Regions from separate parts of the Paraburkholderia sp. BR10882 genome, predicted to be linked through region 2. Evidence: riboswitches for the same ligand, from Rfam matches in the RefSeq annotation. Region 2 holds a riboswitch; the other holds the start of a gene.

Region 1 (6,985 bases), on a different contig from region 2:
CCTCGGGGTGCGTGGCCTGCGAAACGGCCGTGTTGAGCAGCACGCCGTCGAAGCCCCACTCCATTACCTGGCACGCGTGCGAAGGCACGCCCAGGCCCGCATCGACGATGAGCGGCACATCGGGCAAGCGCTCGCGCAGCACGCGCAAGCCGTAGGGGTTGATCACGCCCTTGCCGGTGCCGATCGGCGCGCCCCACGGCATGAGCGCCTCGCAGCCGGCGTCGAGCAGACGCCGGCCGATCACGAGGTCCTCGGTGCAATACGGCAGCACCTTGAAGCCGTCCTTCACGAGGCGCGACGCGGCCTCGATCAGGCCGACCGGGTCGGGCTGCAGCGTGTAGTCGTCGCCGATCAGTTCGAGCTTGATCCAGTCGGTTTCGAAGACTTCGCGCGCCATGTGCGCCGTCGTCACCGCCTCGTTGACGGTGAGGCAGCCGGCCGTGTTCGGCAGGAGCGGCACGCCGTGGCGCTTGAGCAGATCGAAGAAGCCGGCCTCGGCGGTGCCCTCGTTCATCTGGCGGCGCAGCGCGACGGTGATCATGCCGGGGCGCGCGGCAGCCATGGAGTCGGCGAGCGATTGCAGCGACGGATAGCGCGACGTGCCGAGCAGCACGCGGCTCGCGAAGGTTTCGCCGTAGAGCGTGAGCGCGTCGGCAGTGGTTGTGGTGGTCATGGGTTGGAATCCTTGGCGGTGTCGTGAACGCGCTCGCCGTGTATGCGATGCGCGCGACCGGTGGCCTGGGCGAGCGAGGCTCAGCCGCCGGCCACGGGGCTCACGACGTCGAGGCGGTCGCCCGCCTGGAGCGAGCGCGCGCCATGCTGGGTACGCGCCACGAAATCGCCGTTCAGCGCGACGGCGAACGGCGGACGCGCGCCGAATGCGGTGAGCGCATCGGCGACAGTCGCGCCCTCGGGCAGCGTGATCGGCTTCTGGTTGATTTGAATGTCCATGGCAAATACGTTCTCAAACTGCGGATTATTTCTGGTGAGGCGTCAGGCCGGCTCGTGCGCGCCCTGCGCGTGCAGCATGTCGCCCCAGCGAGACGCGCGGCGCAGCGACTCGAAGGATTCGGCATCGCTCACGCGGGCGTCGAGCAGCGCCTGGGCGAAGCGCGCGGCTTCGTCGGCGACTTCCGGCGCGATCATGAAGCCGTGCCGATAGAGACCGTTCACACGCAACGTGGTCTTGCCGTCCCAGATGAGCGCCGGGCGGTGGTCGGGCAGCGTCGGGCGGCACTGCGTGTTCAACTCGAGGATGCGCGCCTCGCCGAACGCCGGATGCACCGCGAACGCCGCGCTCAGCAGTTCGAGCGCCGAGCGCACGCTCACCGGCGAGCGGTCCTCGCCTTCGATCTCGGTCGCGCCGATCACGAAGACATCGTGTTCCTTGGGCGCGATATAGAGCGGATAGCGCGGATGCAGGAGCCGCACCGGGCGCGTGAGCGTGATGCCCGGCGCGTGCACGCGCGCGACTTCGCCGCGAATGCCGCGCAACCCCGGCAGCGCAGGTTTGGCGCCCAGCCCGCGGCAATCGATCGTCACGCGCGCGGGCGGCGGATTGGCCTCGTCGACCGTGGTGTGCCAGTGGGTTTCCACGCCGCGCGCAGCGAGCCCCGCCGCCAGAGCGGCCAGGGCCTGGCGATTGTCGAGCTGGCCCTCGCCTTCGAGCAGCCAGCCGCGCGCGAAGCGCCCCGCGAGCGCCGGTTCGGCGGCGTCGAGCTGCGCACCGGCGAGCGCGACGAAGTTGGCATCGGCGAGAGAACGCGGCGCGTTGGCGCGCACGCGGCGCTCGAAGAGCGGCGCTTCGGTGCGATCGGCGCTATGCCAGACCACGAGCGTGCCGTTGCGCTGGAAGAACACGGGCTCCGGCAACTCGGCCAGAATGCGCGGCCAGGTTTCGAGCGATGCGACGCCCAGCTCGGTAATGAGCATTTCGGCGACGGCAGCCTCCGCGAGCGGCGCGAGCATGGCCGCCGCGACCCAGGCTGCGGCTTCGCCGCCTTCGGGGCCGCCGCGCTCGTAAAGCGCGACGCGATGGCCCTCGCCGGCCAGACGCCATGCGACGAGCCGGCCGCTCAGGCCGCCGCCGAGCACGGCGAAGTCGGGCACGCTGCCCACGTCAGGGTTGCGGGCGCGGCTCATGACGACGCTCCGTCACGCAAGGCGAACGGCAAGGCGAACGCGATAAGAATCGGGGAACAAAGAGAATAGGCGGTCATCGTATCCTTTCCGTACGGCAGCAGCAGACGTACCCAAGGACGAAACCGGCTGGCAAGGCCGACCGTGGAGGCTATGCGGCGCAGACGGCCCGATACGGAATGCGTATACGAACCCAGGCGCCCAAAGCGCAGCCCGGCGGGAATCCTGGCGCCCCCGCCTTTTCAAAACCCAGGCTGGGCGCTCCGGTAAGACTTTCTGGAAACTTCCCGCGCCGGTATTACCCGGATCGGGTGCAAAGGGTTTCTCTCAGCCTCACTGGCGGCATGCCCGGCATACCGGTGAAGCACCCCTGTTTCGTCAACGACGATTAGACCACAAAACGCGCGCGGCCCGCAAACCTCGGCGGAACCGGGGGGCGTGGTCTGGCACAATGCCCTGAACCCGCCTCTTTCGCCTCGCGAGCCCGCGCGGTGAGACAATGAGCGCCACGCTACGGCGGCGCCAGCGTGCGCTTTTGTCTCCACGCCTCGCGCCGGTTTTGGCTCCGCCTGTGGCCCGTTAAGACTCACTTAAGCGCCCGACGACAGAATCGCTGCAAAAATCGCTGCAACGCTGCCGCCGTGCGGCGCGCGGCGCATGCCCCCAGCGGGCCGCCACACCTTCAGGACGCACATGACCAACCAACCTGCCCGCGCCACGCCCGATCAGAACGAGCATCAGAAGATCACCGCGTGGAGCCTGATCAAGCCCTACTGGGTCTCCGAGGAACGCTGGATCGCCTGGGGCCTGCTCGTCGCGATCATCGTGATGAACCTGCTCGTCGTGTGGATCAACGTGCGCCTGAACGGCTGGAGCGCGGAGTTCTACAACGCGTTGCAGGCCAAGGACGTCAAGCGCTTCCCGCCGCTGTTGATGACCTTCACCGAACTGGCGTTCGGCTTCATCATCCTCGCGGTGTATGGCCGCTATCTGCGCCAGATGCTCGGCTTTCGCTGGCGTCAGTGGCTCACCACGCGGTTCCTGAACGAGTGGCTCGGCAAGGGCGCGTTCTACCGCATCGAGCGCGACCGCCTCGCCGACAACCCCGACCAGCGGATCAGCGACGACCTCCAGTCGTTCGCCACGACCACGCTCTCGCTCACGCTCGACCTGCTCTCGACGGTCGTCACGCTCATCTCGTTCATCACGATCCTGTGGACGCTCGCGGGCGCGCTCACCGTCACGCTGGGTGGGCAGCCGCTCGCGATTCCGGGCTACATGGTGTGGGCCGCGGCGCTCTATGCCGTGTTCGGCTCGCTCGTGATCCAGAAGGTCGGCCACCCGCTCGTGTCGATCAACTACCAGCAACAAAAGGTGGAAGCGGACTTCCGCTTCGGCCTGATCCGCCTGCGCGAAAACGCCGAGCAGATCGCCCTCTACGACGGCATGGACACCGAGCGCAGCAACGCGCAGGGCCTCTTCGCGCACATCAAGGACAACTGGTGGCGCGTGATGAAATACACGAAGCGCCTCACCTTCGTGCTGAGCTTCTACGGCCAGATAGCCATCATCTTCCCGCTCGTGGTGGCCGCGCCGCGCTACTTCGCGGGCGCCTTCACGTTCGGCGTGCTGATGCAGATCTCGCAGGCGTTCGGCACCGTGAGCGACTCGTTCTCGTGGTTCATCAACAGTTACTCCACGCTGGTCGAATGGCGCGCTACCGTGAATCGTCTGCGCGAATTCGTGCGTGTGGTGCACTCGCCGCGTCTGAAGGAATCGGTCTCGCCCGCCACCGAGCACGGCGGCATCAACCTGCACTTCATCGACAACAACGAGCTCGCCACCGAGCATCTCAAGCTCTCGCTGCCCAACGGCACGCCGCTCTCGGAAGTGCGCGACATCGCCATCAAGCCGGGCTCGCGCTGGCTCGTGCGCGGCCCCTCGGGCGCAGGCAAGAGCACGCTGATGCGCGCGCTCGCGGGCCTCTGGCCCTTCGGCGAAGGCTCGATCGACGCGCCTGTCGATGCGCGCATGATGTTCATCCCGCAGCAGAGCTATCTGCCCATCGGCACGCTCAAGGCAGCGCTCACCTACCCGTCGCCTGCCGACGACTACAGCGACGAAGACTGCCGCGAAGCGCTGCGCGCCTGCCGCCTCGAAGAGTACGTGGATCGTCTCGGCGAATCGGCGCACTGGACGCGCGTGCTCTCGCCGGGCGAGCAGCAACGCCTTGCGGGCGCGCGCGTGCTGCTGCACAAGCCCGACTATCTGTTCCTCGACGAAGCGACGAGCGCGCTCGACCCCGACAACGAAAGCCGTCTCTACAAGCTGTTCATGGAACGTCTGCCCAAGGCAGCGATCGTGAGCGTCGCGCACCGTGAGTCGCTCGCGGCGTACCACCACGAAACGCTCGAGATCGAGCGCATGCCCGAAGAGCGGGTTGCCGCGTGAGCGCAAGCGCGCTGCGCGTCGTGCTGATCACGGGCGCGGGCTCGGGCATCGGCGCGGCGCTCGCGCGTCGCCTCGCGGCGCCGGGTGTAGCGTTGATGCTGCACACGCGCGGCGCGGATGAGGCATCGCGCGCCCGGCTCGCCGCCGTTGCCGCCGGGTGCGAACAGCGCGGCTCGACCTGCGCCACCGCGTACGGCGATCTCGCGCTGGCCGGCCAGGCGAGCGCGCTCGTGGACGCCACGCTCACGCGCTTCGGCTCGCTCGACCAGCTCGTCGCCAACGCCGGGCACGCGCAGCGCCAGACGCTCGCCGCGCTCGACGCCGCGTCGCTCGAAGGCGCTTTCGCGGCCATGCCTGCCGCGTTCGCCGGGCTCGTGCAACGCGCGCAGCCGGCGCTGGAACGCTCGGCGGGCGCCCGCGTGGTCGCGCTGAGCTCGTTCGTCGCGCACCGCTACCGCGCCGGCGCGCCCTTCGCGGCCACCGCCGCCGCGAAGGCCGCGCTCGAATCGCTGGCGAAAACCGCCGCGGCAGAACTGGCGCCGCACGGCGTGACCGTGAACTGCGTCGCGCCCGGCTATACGCGCAAGGACAAGGGCCCCGCGCCGGAAAACGCGCCGGTGTGGGAGCGTGCGGCACAGGAAACGCCGCTCGGCCACGTGGCCGATCCCGCCGATGTCGCCGAACTGATCGCCTTCCTGCTCTCGGATGCCGCGCGCCACATCACCGGCCAGGTGATTCATGTCGATGGCGGGCTCACGCTCTAGCGCCTTGCGGTTCCCGCGCGCCATCGTTCGCTCGCTATCGAACTAGATATCGGAATACAACGATAGCGGGCGCCCCCAAATTGCCCCTCGCCTCAGCGCGGTTTCGCACCGTAAAATACCCCTCCAGCACACCGGAGACGGGCGGCGTCGCACCGCGCAGCCCGCCAGCGTCAAGCGCACACGCCACCCAACGCGTCTGCGCCAGCCGGGTCGCTTGCGCAGCACGGGCCGCTCAGCCCGGTTCGTTGCGCGCACAACAAATATGGGGGAAGACACGCGATGGGCTACTTTCACTGGTTCACCGAATTGAACGCGCGCGAGCGGCGCACGCTTTATGCGGGATTCGGCGGCTACGCCGTCGACGCGTTCGACTTCATGATCTACTCGTTCCTGATCCCGACGCTCATCGCGACCTGGGGCATGACCAGGAGCGAGGCCGGCATGATCGCGACCAGCTCGCTGATCTCCTCGGCGGTCGGCGGCTGGCTCGCCGGCATCCTCGCCGACCGTTACGGCCGCGTGCGCGTGCTGCAGTGGACCATCGCCACCTTCGCGCTCTTCACCTGCCTCTCCGGCTTCACGCATTCATTCTGGCAACTGCTCGCCACGCGCACGCTGCAGGGCATCGGCTTTGGCGGCGAATGGACGGTCGTCACGATGATGATGGCCGAAACGATCCGCTCGCCGCAGCATCGCGCGAAAGCCGTGGGCACGGTGCAGAGCAGCTGGTCGTTCGGCTGGGGCGCGGCTGCCATCCTGTACTGGGCCTTCTTCGCCCTGCTACCCGAGGAATACGCGTGGCGCGCGTGCTTCTGGATCGGCATCGTGCCTGCGCTCTGGATTCTCTATGTGCGCCGCAACGTGAGCGATCCCGACGTGTTCGTCGCCACACGCCGTGCGCGCGAAAGCGGCGCGGTGCAAAGCCACTTCATGCAGATCTTCGCGCCCGCGCATCTCGTCACCACCCTGCTCGGCAGCGCGCTGTGCACCGGCATGCTCGGCGGTTACTACGCGATCACCACCTGGCTGCCCACCTACCTCAAGACGGTGCGCCATCTCTCGGTGTTCAACACGAGCGGCTATCTGATCGTGCTGATCGTCGGCTCGTTCACGGGCTACATCGTCGGCGCGATCCTGTGCGACAGGATCGGCCGGCGCGCGTCGTTCATCCTGTTCGCCATCGGCTCGTTTGCGCTCGGCATGGCCTACACCATGCTGCCCATCACCGACACCGCCATGCTCCTGCTCGGCTTTCCGCTCGGCATCGTCGTGCAAGGCATTTTCGCGGGCGTGGGTGCGTACCTCTCGGAGCTTTACCCCAACGCGATCCGCGGCTCGGGCCAGGGCTTCTGCTACAACCTCGGACGCGGGCTCGGCTCGTTTTTCCCCATTCTCGTAGGCACATTCGCGCAAACCACCTCGCTCGTGAAGGCGATCGGCGTGGTGGCCGGCGCGGGCTATCTGCTCGTGATCGTCGCGGCGCTGTGCTTGCCGGAGACGAAGGGCAAGACGCTGACCGAGGAAGTGCCTGCTGCCGGGAGCGAGCGAGCGTCTGCGGAGTCCACTGCACGATGAGCGCGAACATGCTGCAATACCGACCGTCCCTCCCTGTTGTGCGACCGGCATGAAAA
Region 2 (6,985 bases):
GCCGTTTGCACGACCGCGGTTTCCTGCTGGGTGGCGGCGACGGGCACGGTGCCGTAGTAGTAGGGCGGGTAGCCGTAGGGGGCGTAGTAGTAGCAGCCGGAAAGCGCGGGGAGCGCGCTCGCGGCGGCGATCACAAGCACAGACGGACGTTTCATGGCGGGCTCCGCGAGTGGCGAACGGCCGCGCAGGATGATCGCCATCAGGCCCGGGCCGTCTGATTCGTTCGAGCTTACGCCGTACCAACGCGCTTTGCGTCGTGCTTCGTTAACAGAATATTTCGCGTAGCCGTGCCGCTGCGACGACATCGACCCAAGCAAACGCGGCGCAGCCCGTGAGGGTCTGCGCCGCGCATCCTTCCCTGATGCACGCCGTGGATGGCGTGTTGCCTGTCGTGTCGTTTCTGCTCTGTGCCGTCGCTTCGATCGTGCAGCCCGTCGTGCAGCCGCATCGTCGATCCGTACTGGCGCTAACGCTTACTTGCCCACCTGATTGCCGATCACGCCACCCACCGCTGCGCCGCCCACGGTCGAGAGCGCATTGCCGCCGATCGCCGCGCCGGCCACGCCACCCACGCCCGCGCCGATCACCGTATCGCGGTCGCGTCTCGACATGTTGTCGCAAGCGCCGAGACTGCCCAGCACGGCGATGAGTGTCGTCACCGTGAGTAGCGTGCGTGCACGTTTGAGCGTATTCATTTTTCGACTCCCTACGCATGATGCGTTCGAGTGTGCGGTGCGGCGTGCGCTGGCACGCACGCTGCGCCTTCGACACCCTCATGCTAGCCACGCGACCCGTATCAGGGTGTGTGCGCTTGTCAGAGAGTTGTGGGAATCGTTAGTAAATGTTTCGGCGGGCGGCGAGCGCCCGCCGGGGCGTAGTGAGCCCTGAGTCAGCCCGAAGTCAGCGCTTACTGGCGCTGATAGATTTCGGCGCCTTGCTTGATGAACTCGACCGCCTTCACTTCCATGCCCTTCTTGAGGGCCTCGTCGTCGCTCACGCCTTGCCTGGCCGCGAAGTCGCGCACGTCCTGGGTGATCTTCATCGAGCAGAAGTGCGGGCCGCACATCGAGCAGAAGTGCGCGACCTTGGCCGAGTCCTTCGGCAGCGTTTCGTCGTGGAACTCGCGCGCCTTGTCCGGATCGAGGCCGAGGTTGAACTGGTCTTCCCAGCGGAACTCGAAGCGCGCCTTCGACAGTGCGTTGTCGCGCACCTGCGCGCCCGGGTGACCCTTCGCGAGATCGGCCGCATGCGCCGCGAGCTTGTACGTGATGATGCCTTCCTTCACGTCGTCCTTGTTCGGCAGGCCCAGGTGTTCCTTCGGCGTGACATAGCAGAGCATGGCCGTGCCGAACCAGCCAATCATCGCAGCGCCGATGCCCGAGGTGATATGGTCGTAGCCCGGCGCGATGTCGGTGGTGAGCGGCCCGAGCGTGTAGAAGGGCGCTTCCTTGCACCAGTCGAGCTGGAGATCCATGTTCTCCTTGATGAGCTGCATCGGCACGTGGCCCGGGCCTTCGATCATCACCTGCACGTCGTGCTTCCACGCGATCTGCGTGAGCTCGCCAAGCGTCTTCAGTTCGCCGAGCTGCGCTTCGTCATTGGCGTCGTAGATCGAGCCGGGACGCAGGCCGTCGCCGAGCGAGAAGCTCACGTCGTATGCCTTCATGATTTCGCAGATCTCTTCGAAATGCTCATAAATGAAGGACTCCCTGTGATGTGCGAGACACCACTTGGCCATGATCGAGCCGCCGCGCGAGACGATGCCCGTCATGCGGTTCGCGGTGAGCGGCACGTATTGCAGGCGCACGCCCGCGTGAATCGTGAAGTAGTCCACGCCCTGCTCGGCCTGCTCGATGAGCGTGTCGCGGAACATTTCCCACGTGAGGTCTTCGGCTTTGCCGTTGACCTTTTCGAGCGCCTGGTAGATCGGCACCGTGCCGATCGGCACTGGCGAGTTGCGGATGATCCACTCGCGCGTTTCGTGAATGTGCTTGCCGGTCGAGAGGTCCATGACCGTGTCGCCGCCCCAGCGGATCGCCCACGTCATCTTGTCGACTTCTTCGCCGATCGACGAAGTGACCGCCGAATTGCCGATGTTCGCGTTGATCTTCACGAGGAAGTTGCGGCCGATGATCATCGGCTCGCTTTCCGGGTGGTTGATGTTCGCCGGAATGATCGCGCGGCCGCGCGCGATTTCGTCGCGCACGAACTCGGGCGTGATTGCCTTGAGCGCGTTCTCGCCGAAAGCGGCTGCGCCGAACGCCTGGCCCGGATGCTGGCGGCCCATCATCGCCGCGAGCTTCGCGCCGTTCGGGCCACTCGCCCTGAGGCTTTCCAGATACTCGGCGCGGCGCTGGTTCTCGCGAATCGCGATGTATTCCATCTCCGGCGTGATGATGCCCTGGCGCGCGTAGTGCATCTGCGTGACGTTCTTGCCCGCCTTCGCGCGGCGCGGCGTGCGGTGCAGGCCGGGGAAGCGCAGTTCGGCCGTCGCGGGGTCGGCGGCGCGCTCGCGGCCGTATTCGGAGGAGAGGCCCGGCAGCGCTTCGGTGTCGCCGCGCTTTTCGATCCAGCCCTGACGCAGCGCAGGCAGGCCCTCACGAATGTCGATCTTCGCTTCGGGGTCGGTGTACGGACCCGAGGTGTCGTAGACGTAGATCGGCGGATTCTTCTCGCCGCCGAAGCCCGTGGGCGTATCCGCCTGCGTGATCTCGCGCATCGGCACGCGGATATCGGGCTGCGAACCGGTCACGTAGATCTTGCGGGAATTGGGCAGCGGCGCGATCGCGGCTTCGTCGACGTGCGCGTTGGCGGAAATGAACTTCGGATTCGCGTTCATGCGTCTCTCTCTCCATGCAAAGCAAAGTGGGAACAGCGGCTTAGCAGGAGACGAGACGGAACGTGGACGGACTTCGCTGTGATGAGGTGAGGCGCTGAGCGATGTTGCGAAGTCCGGACGCTTCCCTGCGCTGGCATTATCCAGATCAGGTTCAAAGGGTATTTCTCACCCGCGAAATACGCTGCACGACTTTCGTTCGATGCGGCGCATGACGCAGGACCCCCGCGTAAGCAAGGCCAAACGATACACCGCGCTGCGACGATCTGGCAAGTGCCATCTCGCGCGCGATGTGCCAGGCGCGGGGTATCGCGATGTGTAGTGTGGCCCCAGCTTACAGCGTGAAATCCTTCGAAGCTTCCGGCTGAAACAGGATGCGCTCGATCTTCAGGGTTTCGACCGCGCCGCCCGGCGTCGTGAAGCGCACGGCGTTGCCGCGTTTCGCGCCGAGGAGCGCGAGACCCGCGGGTGAGAACACGTTCAGGCGCCCGGCGTCGACGTTCGCCTCATGCGGATAGACGACGGTGTACGTGAGGGATGCGCCGTTACGCTCGTCCACGAGCGTGACCTGCGAGTTCATCGTCACGACGTTGGCGGCCATGTCGCGCGATTCCACGATCACGGCGTGTTCGAGGAGTTCGTCGAGCATGGCCTGGCGCGCGGGCGCGGCGCCGGGTTCGGCGGCGCATTTTTCGAGGCGGGCGACATCGAGTTCGGTGAAGTAACGGATTTTCTTCGACATGGCAGTCTTCCTTGCGATCCAGAAAAGATTCGAGGTAACGGCGAGGGCTGGGAGCGAACTCGCGCAATCGGGCGCGGGCCGCAGCGGGGCGTAACGGCGGTGTAACGGATCGGCCCGGAGCCCGACCGACCGGCTCCGATGGGTTGGGGGAGGCGGTTCAGTGCGGACGCCGGGCGGCGTAAAGCGGAGCGGAGAGAGTAGCTAGGGCGCGCGCTCGGGTGTCGAGAGGCCACGGCGCGGTTCGCTCGCGCTCGGCGCGTACGCGTGCCGACGCGCCGCGCAAATGACGCGGCGGCAAGGCGAATACGGGACGCGAAACGAGCGAAAGCATGGCGAGCGGCGTGTATGAAATCCGGTTGGTGAAAGTTAAGCGAAAGGTTTTGTCATGCTAGCACGGTCTTCCCAGCGCGGCGCAACGCGGCCGTTACACGGCAATATGGTGCGCGATCCGCGGTCCTCGCTTGCGCCGCTCACACTGTGACGCGCACGCAACGAATCGCTGCGCATAAAGCATCCTGAAAGCATCCGCAACACCCGGCGTTGTTGCATAATGCGCTTCGCCCGTCCCGGGTGTCCTTCGTACTCCGTCTTTTTTCGCGTTTTTGCGCATCTGCACCATGCCGTCGAGCTTCACACGTCCCGCCACCTTGCTGCCGGGGCGCCCGCGGTCCTGCCTTTCACCTGCCGCGGTGAATTGACGATGCCTCCCCGTTTGCCTTTCCACGTGAACACTCAATCTTTATTCGCCGGGGCCCAGCAGGTCGCAGCCGCGCTATGGCGTTTCGCGCGTGCCGTACGGCTGCCGCAATCGCGCACCGGGCGCGTTGCGCTCTCGCTCGCCGTCGTCTACTTCGTTTGGGGCTCGACGTATCTCGGCGTGAAAGTCGCGCTCGATTCTTTCCCGCCGCTCCTGCTTTCCGGCTTGCGCAATCTGCTCGCCGGGATCGGCCTGTTCGTCTTCGCCATGCGCCGGCGGCCCGTCATGCCAACGCTGCTCGAAGTGCGCAACGCGGGCGTGGTGGGCACGCTGCTCGTGGGCCTGTCGAGCGGCATGCTCGCCTACGGCATGCGTACAGTGGGCACTGGCAAGGCGGCCGTGATGGTCGCCACGGTGCCGCTCTTTGCGACCGTGATCTCGGCGGTCACCGGGCGGCGCGTGGCAAAGGCCGAATGGGCCGCGGTCGCGCTCGGCCTCGTCGGCATAGCCATCCTGAGCCACGGCGGCGCCGCGGCCGGCTCGGCGGGCGGCAGCCTCGCGATTCTGTGCGGCGCGCTCTTCTGGGCAATCGGCGCGCATCTGGCGGGCAAGCTCACGTTGCCGACCGATCTCTTCGTCGCGACGGCGCTGCAGATCGGCCTGGGCGGCGCCATTTCGACGACGGTCGCGTGGATCAGTGGCGAACGCATGGGCGAGCTGTATTTCCTGCCGCTCGTGGCGTTTCTCTACCTGCTTTTCATCGGCACGATGGCGGCCTATGTCGCGTATGGCTACCTGATTCGCCATACCAGCCCGCTCGTCGCGAGCAGTTGCATGTACGTGAATCCCGTTGTTGCCGTCGCGCTCGGCGCGCTGCTGCTCGGCGAGCCGGTCACGAGCGCAACCGTTGTCGCGACCGTGCTGATTCTCGGCAGCGTGGGTCTGTCGTTCCTGTTCGACGACCGCCGCCGCACTGCCTGAGTTCATCCTGCCTTCGCGACGCGCCTCGCGTCGTCGCGCCGCGTTGCGTGCGCGGCCGCTGCGCATGCGAGGCGCACAGCGGCCGCGACTTCGTCGTTCACCGGTGATCGATGCCGGTAGCGTACGTACGAGCTACGCGCACGCGTTAGCCGTCATTCCGGCGCCTTTACCGTTTGCCGGACACTATTTTGCCTTTTCCGCCGAATTCGTGAGGGCGTGGCCGCCTGCGGAAACGTCCTCGCCGGCACCCGCCATCGTGTTGCAGGCCGAGAGCGCTGCCAGCGATGCGGTAACGAGAAAGAGGGCAATCAGGCGTTTCATGAGGAAGTCCTCCACGGTGTCAAAGGAGATCACTCTCCAGCATGTCTCGTGCCCGGTCATTTGTGCCGCCATGCGTCTGCGTGTGCGCAGGCGTCGGGTCCGCGGCTTGCGCTAGCGCTGACGCAGGCGCGACATAGCGCAGCACATCCGCCCACAAGGAGGACTACGCCATGCTTCACTACGCCATCGTGTTTTTCATCATTGCGATCATCGCCGCCGTGTTCGGCTTCACGGGAATCGCTGCGGGCGCGGCCGAAATCGCCAAGATCCTGTTCTATATCTTCCTCGTGGTCTTCGTCGTCACGTTGCTGCTAGGCGTGATGCACCGATGACGCGCGCATGCGAAACCCAATCCCACTCATGCATGTCATGTTCGAAGGAGAGTCAGATGTCGAAGACACACGCTTCGTTTGAGTTCGATCTCAAGCGCGTACGCGATGAGGCGCGCCGCAATCTCGACCAGGGGCCGGTCACGTCGGACTACCCCGCGAATCGCGAGACCGTGCTCAAGTTGCTCAACGATTCGCTCGCCACAGAGCTCGTGTGCGTGCTGCGCTACAAGCGGCACCATTTCATGGCGAAGGGCATCGAGTCCGAGTCGGTGGCGGCCGAGTTTCTCCAGCACGCGACCGAGGAGCAGCAGCACGCCGATATGCTCGCGGCCCGTATCGTGCAGCTAGGCGGCGAGCCAGACTTCTCGCCGGCAACGCTGCTCGAGCGCTCGCACTCGGAATACAAGGAAGGGGTCGACCTGAAGGACATGATCCGTGAGAATCTGATCGCGGAGCGCATCGCCATCGAGAGCTATCGCGCGATCATCAATTATCTCGGTCATGACGACACCACGACGCGACGCATCTTCGAGGAAATTCTCGCGACGGAGGAAGAGCACGCCGACGATATGACCGATTTGCTGTATGCGAGCAAATAACGCCTGACGCCAGCCCTCAGGAAGAAGTCTGCGCGCCCGCGCCCATGCGCGGGCGCGTTGCATGGTGAATCCAGCCGGCGAGCGCCGTGAATGCGATGCCCGCCACGCACACGCCGATCCAGCCGAATGCGTGCCACGCGGTTACGCCCACGGCGGAACCGGTCGCGCCGCCAATGAAGTAGCAGACCATGAACACCGTATTCACGCGGCTGCGCGCCTCGGGGCGCAGCGCGTAGATGCGCGACTGATTCGAGATCTGCGCGGCCTGCACGCCCACGTCGAGCACGATCACGCCGATCACGAGGCCAATCAGGCTCGTGCCGGAGAATGCGAAGATCACGAACGCGAGCGCCATCAGCGCGATCGACATCGTGATGACAGCGCGCGGCCCGCGCTTGTCGGCGGAGCGGCCCGCCATCGGCGCGGCCAGCGCGCCCGCCGCACCGACGATGCCGAACAGGCCCGCCGCCTGCGGCC

Evidence for each region. Region 2 has a riboswitch for thiamine pyrophosphate ahead of thiC (phosphomethylpyrimidine synthase ThiC). Riboswitches for the same ligand answer to the same signal wherever they lie in the genome.
Region 1: another riboswitch for thiamine pyrophosphate. It lies ahead of AB3X99_RS35095 (FAD-dependent oxidoreductase); the one in region 2 lies ahead of thiC (phosphomethylpyrimidine synthase ThiC).

What each region holds. Positions count from the first base shown of each region.
Region 1 covers NZ_JBFPKP010000023.1:26,421-33,405, forward strand. Annotated here, with positions in the region: gene AB3X99_RS35085 (thiazole synthase) at 1-673, opposite strand, end outside; gene thiS (sulfur carrier protein ThiS) at 754-951, opposite strand; gene AB3X99_RS35095 (FAD-dependent oxidoreductase) at 994-2,142, opposite strand; TPP riboswitch at 2,407-2,521, opposite strand; gene AB3X99_RS35100 (ABC transporter ATP-binding protein/permease) at 2,833-4,590, shown strand; gene AB3X99_RS35105 (SDR family NAD(P)-dependent oxidoreductase) at 4,587-5,354, shown strand; gene AB3X99_RS35110 (MFS transporter) at 5,634-6,929, shown strand; gene AB3X99_RS35115 (D-amino acid dehydrogenase) at 6,979-6,985, shown strand, end outside.
Region 2 covers NZ_JBFPKP010000006.1:349,517-356,501, reverse strand. Annotated here, with positions in the region: gene AB3X99_RS18495 (hypothetical protein) at 1-155, opposite strand, end outside; gene AB3X99_RS18490 (glycine zipper 2TM domain-containing protein) at 474-695, opposite strand; gene thiC (phosphomethylpyrimidine synthase ThiC) at 908-2,839, opposite strand; TPP riboswitch at 2,944-3,073, opposite strand; gene AB3X99_RS18480 (GreA/GreB family elongation factor) at 3,171-3,578, opposite strand; gene AB3X99_RS18475 (EamA family transporter) at 4,378-5,256, shown strand; gene AB3X99_RS18470 (entericidin A/B family lipoprotein) at 5,440-5,577, opposite strand; gene AB3X99_RS18465 (DUF1328 family protein) at 5,748-5,909, shown strand; gene AB3X99_RS18460 (bacterioferritin) at 5,966-6,508, shown strand; gene AB3X99_RS18455 (MFS transporter) at 6,525-6,985, opposite strand, start outside.